Regions from separate parts of the Gordonia sp. (in: high G+C Gram-positive bacteria) genome, predicted to be linked through region 2. Evidence: riboswitches for the same ligand, from Rfam matches in the RefSeq annotation. Region 2 holds a riboswitch; the other holds the start of a gene.
What was found. Region 2 has a riboswitch for S-adenosylmethionine ahead of ACTIMF_RS12380 (aminotransferase class V-fold PLP-dependent enzyme). Riboswitches for the same ligand answer to the same signal wherever they lie in the genome.

Region 1: it holds a riboswitch for S-adenosylmethionine, as region 2 does, so the genes downstream of both, ACTIMF_RS10750 (amino acid ABC transporter permease) here and ACTIMF_RS12380 (aminotransferase class V-fold PLP-dependent enzyme) in region 2, are expected to answer to the same signal.

Annotation. Positions count from the first base shown of each region.
Region 1 covers NZ_JBQEDL010000018.1:10,377-14,602, reverse strand. The annotation lists gene ACTIMF_RS10755 (amino acid ABC transporter ATP-binding protein) at 25-804, opposite strand; gene ACTIMF_RS10750 (amino acid ABC transporter permease) at 801-1,790, opposite strand; SAM riboswitch class IV at 1,811-1,921, opposite strand; gene pgl (6-phosphogluconolactonase) at 2,115-2,867, opposite strand; gene ACTIMF_RS10740 (glucose-6-phosphate dehydrogenase assembly protein OpcA) at 2,864-3,781, opposite strand; gene zwf (glucose-6-phosphate dehydrogenase) at 3,807-4,226, opposite strand, start outside.
Region 2 covers NZ_JBQEDL010000022.1:39,062-43,287, forward strand. The annotation lists gene ACTIMF_RS12375 (MarR family winged helix-turn-helix transcriptional regulator) at 1-184, opposite strand, end outside; gene ACTIMF_RS12380 (aminotransferase class V-fold PLP-dependent enzyme) at 389-1,630, opposite strand; SAM riboswitch class IV at 1,647-1,759, opposite strand; gene ACTIMF_RS12385 (hypothetical protein) at 2,220-2,753, shown strand; gene ACTIMF_RS12390 (SPFH domain-containing protein) at 2,779-3,948, shown strand; gene ACTIMF_RS12395 (Trm112 family protein) at 3,950-4,226, shown strand, end outside.

The DNA.
Region 1 (4,226 bases), on a different contig from region 2:
GGGGGAAAGCGAGTCCGGGCAGCGTCAAAGGACGGCTGAGATGAATGCACGTGTCCGCTCGTGCGCGGGCGCGGAGAGCACGGTGCGTGGGTGGCCCGACTCGACGATTCGTCCACCGTCGACGAAGACGACGGTGTCCGCGACTTCACGGGCGAAGCCGAGCTCGTGAGTCACGATGAGCATCGTCATACCGTCGTGGGCGAGATCGCGGATCACGGAGAGGACGTCTCCGACGAGTTCGGGATCCAAGGCGCTCGTCGGTTCGTCGAACAGGATGATGCGTGGCTTCTGAGCGAGTGCGCGCGCGATGGCCACACGTTGGCACTGTCCGCCGGACAATTGGCTCGGATAGGTGCCGTCGCGGCCGCCGAGTCCGACCCGCGTAAGCAGGTCGGATGCGGCCGCAAGAGCCTGCGCTCGCGGAATGCCTGCGGCGATCGGCCCCTCGGCGATGTTCTGGGCGGCGGTGAGGTGGCCGAACAGATTGAACTGTTGGAAGACCATGCCGATGTGCGACCGCTGGCGGGCGACCTCGCGTGCGGAGCGTTCTCGGAGCCGACCACCGACTGGACGGTATCCGATGATCTCGCCGCTGACCTCGACGAACCCGGCGTCGGGTCGCTCCAGATGGTTGACGCATCGCAGCAAGGTGGACTTACCTGATCCCGACGGTCCGATGACGACGGTGACCTCGCCTTCGGCGACGTCGAGATCGATGCCCTGCAGTACGCTCGTTGCGCCGAAGCTCTTGGCCAGTCCCCGGATCCGGACCGCCTGTGCCGCATCGACTTCCGGGGCGCTCATGCTTTGCCTCCCAGCGCGCCGGCGCGGGACCAGCCCGAGCCGAGCAGCGGCAGATTGTCGCGGAATGAGCGGCGCAGCGGTGTGTGTCCGGCTCCGCCGCGTCTGCCCTTCGCGTAGTGGCGTTCGACATAGTGTTGGCCGACCGACAGCACCGTCGTGAGGATGACGTACCAGAGCGTCGCAACGAGGAGCAGCGGAATGATCAGGTAGTTCTGCTGGTAGATGAGCTCGGCGGAGTAGAGCAGATCCTGGACCGCGATGACACTGACGATCGATGTCGCCTTGAGGAGCCCGATGAGCATATTGCCGGACGCCGGGATGATCGACGGCATCGCTTGGGGCAGCACGATGCGGCGGAATATGCGGAGTCGTCCGAGACCCAATGACTGTGCCGCCTCGGTCTGGCCGCGGTCCACCGAGAGGAGCCCACCGCGGACCACTTCGGCGGCGAATGCGGCGATGTCCAGCGACAGCGCCACGAACGCAGCGAAGACCCCGCTGAACAGACGCGCGGTGTCGAACGAGGCGAACTGCGGCCCGAAGGGGACTCCGATCGACAGTTGCGGGTACAGCGACGCCAGCTCGTACCAGAAGAGGAGCTGAACCAGCGGGGGCACCGATCGGAACAGCCACACGTAGGCGAATGCGATCGATGACAGCAGCCGATTCTGTGACAGTCGCATCGCGGCGAGCACGATACCGAGCGCATAGCCGACGGCCAGCACCGCGACGGTGAGCCAGATCGTCAACCCGAGACCCCTCAGGATCGAATCCTCGGTGAAATAGTCGGCGACGACACCCCATTGGAATCGCTCGTTCACGATCAGCGTGTGCCCGAGCATCGCCAGCGCGATCAGCACTATGAGCACGCCGAGCCACTGTCCGGGCCGGCGAGCGGCGACCAGTGGTGCCCTGACGAGTTCGTCGTCTCCGGGACGATTGACGAGATTCGGGACCGTGAGCGGTCGCTCGGATAGTTGAGTCACGATCGGTGACGTCCTTGATCAGTTCGCGCTTACCGTGCGGCTCTCGCACGGTCGGGTTCTCACCTGGAGCACCCCGCCGCGTGGAGGGTTGCCGGTCAGCCAGCCAGGGCTTGTCACTAACGCTCATAACCGACGTCGACGTTACGAGCCCGGCATGCGGCCGCCAATCTCCACGATCGTGATGATCGGAAATCGTGTGGAATACAGAAATATAGGACTCTTCGAATTCAGGTGGGCGTAATCCTTCACCTGAACACAGAACGGCCCGAGAAGCGACTACGCAGGGTGGTCGTACTCGGGCCGATCTGAGATGTCGTCAGAGCCTCACGGGAGTGCAGATGCCGAAGCACGGTCGAGGAACCAGACCGTGGCCGCAGTGCCGTCGACTCCAGCGCACGGCCAGTCCTCGCGCGAGGCCCCGCGGTGGGCTGCCGCAACGGCTTGCGCCTTCTCCTCGCCGGAGACGAGAAGCCATACTTCGCGTGAGCGGTTGATCACCGGGAACGTCAATGTCAGACGTGCTGGTGGCGGCTTCGGCGAGTCCGTCACCGCGACCACCGGCGCAACGTCCTCGGCGGTGGCCACGGTGTGCGGGAACAGCGAGTTGATATGCCCTTCACCACCCATGCCGAGGAGGTGGATGTCGAATACGGTCTCCTGCCCGATCAGACGGGCGTAATCGCGGGCGGCGGCCTCGATGTCGTCGCCGAACTCGCCGTCGGACGGCGCCATGACGTGGACACGCGCCGGGTCGACCGGAACCGAGGACAGCAAGGCGTCGAATGCTTGACCGGCGTTGCGCTCGGGGTCGGCGCTCGGGACGAAACGGTCGTCGCCCCAGTAGATCTCGACCCGGTCCCACGCGATGTCGCCGGAATCGGCTGCGAGCGCTTTCAACAGCCCGATGCCGTTGGAGCCGCCGGTCAAGGCCACCGACGCGATACCGTGCGACTCCTGTGCCCGACACACCACATCGACGAACCGATCTCGAGCCGTTCGGATCAACTCGGCCGACGAATCGAAGATCAGGGTCTCGGTTCGGCCGACGTCGGACGTCCCCTCGTGCGGGTGTGTCATTTCGCCTCCTCGAATTCCACGGCGGGCAGCCCGCGCAGCGCCGCCTCGTACACTTCGTCCGCGTCCAGACTGCGGAGTTCCTCGGCGAGGCATTCGCCTGTCGTCCGGCTCGCGTACGCGACTCGGCCGTCGGGGTGGCCGGTGCTCGACACAGTGCCGCTGGTCCCGTCGTCGTTGACGGTCATCGCGAGTTCGGAGCCCTCTCGATGCAGTCGGACGGCGAGCACTCCCGGCTTGCGGACCACACGAACGTCGAGCGCCGAAGCGAGCCAGCCTGCGAACATGTCGAGTCCCGGCATATCGAGTGATCCGGTCACCTCGGCTCCGGTGATGGTCGTGTGCGGCGGTCGGTCGAGCGCCGACACGAACAGCGCCCTCGAAGGCGTGAGAGCCGACCATGCGAGATCGGTGTCGCCGGGGGAGTACCCGGACCGTCGGGCAGCGAGGAACGCAGCGGGGTCGGATGCATTGCGCGCGTCGGTGATTCGGCGGGATGCCAGACGTCCAAGACGATCCTGCGACGGAATCTCCGGTGCGCGTCCAGGCCACCATGTGACGACCGGGGTGTCGGGCAGAAGAAAAGGGGTGACGACGGCGTGCGGGTGTTCGGCGAGTGCCCCCGAGAGCGTCAACAACACGACCTCGGATGCTCCCGCATCGCCACCGACGCGGATCTGCGCGTCGAGGCGCGCATCGCCATCCCTGGTGCCGCGCGAGACGACGATCACGCGGCAGGGGTGCTCGCGGCTGGCCCCGTTCGAGGCCTCGACGGCCTCCTCGGTGGCCGCACCCGCATCGACGTCGATGATCAACGTCAGCACACGTCCCAGGGTGACCGCACCCCCGCTGCTACGCATCCGGACGAGCTTCTTGCTGATCGAGGTGGTGTCGGTATCTGGCAGGTCGACGATCATCGACGGCTCCTGTTCTGCGCGAGGCTCACGGTCGCCTCCACACGCGTCTGGTACGCGCCATCATGGTGTCCGCCGACTGCGGCCCCCAGGTGCCTGATTCGTACTCGTCCGGTGTCCCGGACTCCGCCCATTCGGCCAGGACCGGGTCGAGGATCTGCCAACTGAGTTCGACTTCCTCGTTGACCGGGAACAACGACGGCTCGCCCAACAAGACGTCCAGCAGGAGACGCTCGTACGCCTCGGGGGAGGAGACGGTGAACGCGCCACCGTAACTGAAGTCCATGTTGACGTCTCGGACCTCCATCGACGAGCCCGGGACCTTCGACCCGAACCGCAGGGTGACGCCCTCGTCGGGCTGCACGCGGATCACGAGCGCGTTCTGGCCCAGCTCTGCGGTCATCGTGTCGTCGAAGGGCAGATGCGGGGCCCGCTTGAAGACGAGTGC
Region 2 (4,226 bases):
ACGTGTCGGCAGACATCGCCGCCGCGAGTTCACTCGTCCGGATCGGGCCGTGACGCAACACGAACAGCGCCCGCTTGGCCGCGGTCTCCGAACCGCCGTCTGACGCGGAGGCTGCTCGCGCACGGATCCGAACGAGTTTGCCCAACGCCAGAAACACGTCATCGATGTGTTCCGCCGACGGCATCGCCCCTCCATTTACTTGCGCACTACAACTAACTGCCGGTCAAGGATGACTACCGTCCGCCCCGTCGGCAACCCCGCCGAAAGCGACCGAAACACGCGTATGCACCCATGACGGGCGTGATTCCCGACAGATCGGGCCCCAGACGACAGCAAGAAGGGCCGGATGTGTGTCCATCGACACGCATCCGGCCCTCGTCGAACCCCGTCAGTGGTGCGGCGTCGCCAATTCCGCGAGCGCCGCCAGAAGTCGGTCGACGTCGTCGGATCCGACACCTACTCCGAAACTGGCACGCACCGCACCGTCGGGGTATCCGAGCTTGGCGAGCAGCGGGTGCGCGCAGAACTTTCCGTCACGTACACCGATGCCGTGCTGCGTGCTGAGATACTCGGCCACCTGACGCGGCGAGTAGCCGTCGACGACGAAGCTGGCGATGCCCACGCGGCCGTAGGCATCGTCGAAGACCCGTAGCGGGCGGACATGCGGCAATGCGTCGAGGCCGTCGTCGAGACGGCGCACCAGGGTTTCCTCATGTTCACCGATGCGCTCGAACCCGATGTCCCACAACGCTTCGGCGGCGGCAGCGATCGAGACAGCGCCGAGCACGTTCGGCGATCCGGCCTCGTGTCGAGCGGCCCCGGTATGCCAGTCGGTGTGGTCGAGGTCCACGGCAGCGCTCGCGCCGCCGCCCGCGAGGTACGGCTCCGCGGCGTCGAGCCAGTCCGAACGTCCGACGAGCACGCCTGCACCGAACGGCGCATACAACTTGTGCCCGGAGAACACCAGGTAGTCGATACCGAAGCTGGCGATCGAGACGGCGCGGTGCGGGACGAGCTGAGCTCCGTCGACGAGGATCCGTGCGCCGTGCCGGTGCGCCAGCCCAGCGAGCCTGGCGATCGGCAGAACCTCTCCGGTCACGTTCGACGCCGCGGTAACCGCGAGGAGCGAGGTAGGCGCTGCGGCGAGTTCGGCGTCCAACGCGAAGATCGTCTCGTCCACGGTGGGCTTCGACGACACGACGCGCACGCGGCCCGCCCTTGCCCACGGCAGCAGGTTCGCGTGGTGCTCGATGTCGAGGACCACGACGTCGCCGGGGGTGATGGACGCGGCGAGATTGATCGAGTCGGTGGTGTTGCGGGTGAACACCACGGTGTCGTCGGCGCGCCCGCCCACGAACGCGCGGACCGTCTCCCGCGCCTGCTCGTAACGGGCGGTGGTGATCTGGGACAGATGCCCGGCACCGCGGTGAACGCTCGCGTACTCGGTGAGTGCATTCGCTGTCTGTTCGGCCACCGAGGTGAGCGCGGGCGCGGACGCCGCATAGTCCAGGTTGGCATACGGCAAGGGGGCAGATCCGGCGATCGGCACCGTGACGTCGGCGCCAATCACCGACGCGAGGGCGCCGATATGAGTCCAGCGGCAAACGGGTGCATCGAGAACAGCGGTCATGACAAGACTCCTTGAGGTTCCACACTTGCCTGCGTCGGTCGACGCGGGCCGGGTCGTCACCCGGAGCACCCCACCGTGGCGGAGGGTTGCTGTCCAGCGAGCCGGGGCTTGTCGCTGGTACTCGTGACCCGTGCACAACGTTCCCCTACCGTCGCCGTTCAGTCGAGGGTTAAATGCACGGTGCGCGCAATCGCCGTCATTCGGTCGGTGTCGACGCCGCTCCGTGCACCACACCGGGCGGATAGAGTCGTGGGTACTGATCCGGCGTCGCCCGACGGCGCCCCTGACTGACGTGGAAGGCCGAACCGTGACGAATCCCTGGGGCCCGAACGCCCAGCGACCCGGTTACCCTCCCCCGCAGCAGTTCTCGCCCCAACAGGGTCCATCCCAGCAACACCCATCCCAGCAGGGTCCGCCGCAGCAATACCCACCGCAGCAGGGCCCACCCCAGCAATACCCGCCCCAGCAATACCCACCGCAGCAATACCCACCGCAGCAATACGCCCCCTACCCCCAGAACTTTCAGAACCCGTATCCGCCGTTGCCGCCCCGCAAGTCCCGGACCGGGCTGTTGGTTGCGGGAGTGGCCGTGATCGCTGTCGCGGTGGTCGGTGTCGTCCTGCTCGTCGTCGCGCCGTGGAGTTCGGACGACTCCGACGAGGCGCACCACGAGACGGTGGCCCTCGGCCACGGTGTGAGCGTCGACGTCGACGTCCCCGCCGGCTGGCGGATCGAGACCGGCGACTTCAACGGATCGCAGTCGCTGATGCTCGTCCCGGAGTCCGACGACCGCTCGATCGCCCAGGTAGACGACGACGGCGATGCCATGGATGACGGCAAGGACGCCGAGCCCATCCACGCGATGATCGGTCTGGCCGACACGTGCGGAGCCCAGTTCAGTGATCTGACGGCCGGCCAGTGGCGTCCCGACTCGGGCCACGACCGGAACGACAAGGCCGAGACCTACCGCCACAGCGCGGTGACTCGGGTCGACAAGACCTACTGCTTCCAGCTCGTCGGCATCGACTTCGGCAGGTCGACGGTGACGGTCGAGTCCACCGCATCCGACCTGGCACGGAAGCTCGTCGCCGACGAATCGATCACCGCGGCCAAGGCCGCCTGACCTCACCGAGCTGAACGGAGACACCATGGGCATCATCGACAGGATGCGCGGAGAACTCGTCGACATCATCGAATGGGTCGACGATTCGCGCTCGACCCTCGCGTGGCGGTTCCCGCGCTACAACAACGAGATCAAGAACGGTGCGCAGCTGATCGTGCGCGAGGGCCAACAGGCCGTCTTCGTCTACCGCGGGCAGCTCGCCGACTCGTTCGCGCCCGGGCACTACGAGCTGACCACCGAGAACCTGCCGATCATGAGCACGATCCAGGGGTGGAAGCACGGGTTCAACAGCCCTTTCCGCAGCGAGGTCTACTTCATCAACCGTCGGCCGGTCACCGACCTCCGGTGGGGCACCCCGAACCCGATCACCTTGCGGGACCCCGATTTCGGGATGGTTCAGGTCCGCGCCAACGGCCTGTGCGTCATTCGGATCGCCGATCCGGCGATCTTCTTGCGAGAGGTGATCGGCGCCGACAGTCAGGTGAACGCCGACGAGATCGCCGAACTTCTGCGCCGGGTCATCTCGACGGCGTTCTCGGACATGATCCTCGAGACCGGCGTCGGCGCCATTGACCTACAGGGCAAGCAGGTCGAGTTGAGCGACAAGTTGCGCGAATACGTTCAGACGCGCGTCGACGACGAGTTCGGCCTCCACGTCGACTCGGTCACCATGAACATCTCGCTGCCCGACGAGATCACCGAGGCGATGACCCGCGGTGTGGCTCGCGGTGTCGAGGAACGCGGATTCCTCAACAACGTCGGCGACCTCAACCAGTATCAGCAGGGGAAGGCAGCCGACTCGATGCTCGCCGCCGCACAGAATCCGGGCGGCGGCGCGATGGGCGACATGATGGGTGCGGGCATGGGTCTGGCGATGGCAGGACAGTTCGCGAACCAGTTCAACCAGCAGCAACAGCAGCCGTCGTCGAGCGGCCCGCCACCGATTCCGACTGCGCAGACGTTCCACATCGAGCAGAACGGTGCGGCCGCCGGCCCCTACACCGTCGACCAGTTGCGTGGCTCGATCACCCCGACGACCCTCGTCTGGGCGACCGGCATGGCCGCATGGACGGCAGCCGGTCAGGTCGCGGCGCTCGCGCCGCTCTTCGCACCGTCGGGTCCGCCGCCGCTGCCGTCTCAGGAGCCGCCTGCATCGCCCGCACCTCCCGCACCGCCGACTCCGCCCACTCAGTGACATGACGCAGCCGCCTCCGTTACCGCCGCAAGACCCCCACCCCCATCCACAGAACGCACAGCCGCAGGGACCGCCGCCGTTGCCCGCGCAGGGCCAGCCGTCTCCGACGCCGCATGTGCCGAGCGCGTCCGATCGGGCTCGGCAGCACGTCACCGAGCAGACCCGCACGTATCCGTGTGGGTCGTGCGGTGCTCCGCTGACGTTCTCCCCGGAACGGCAGGATCTGTCGTGTGGGGCATGCGGTCGGGCGTACCCGATCGAACTCGACCCCGCGGCCG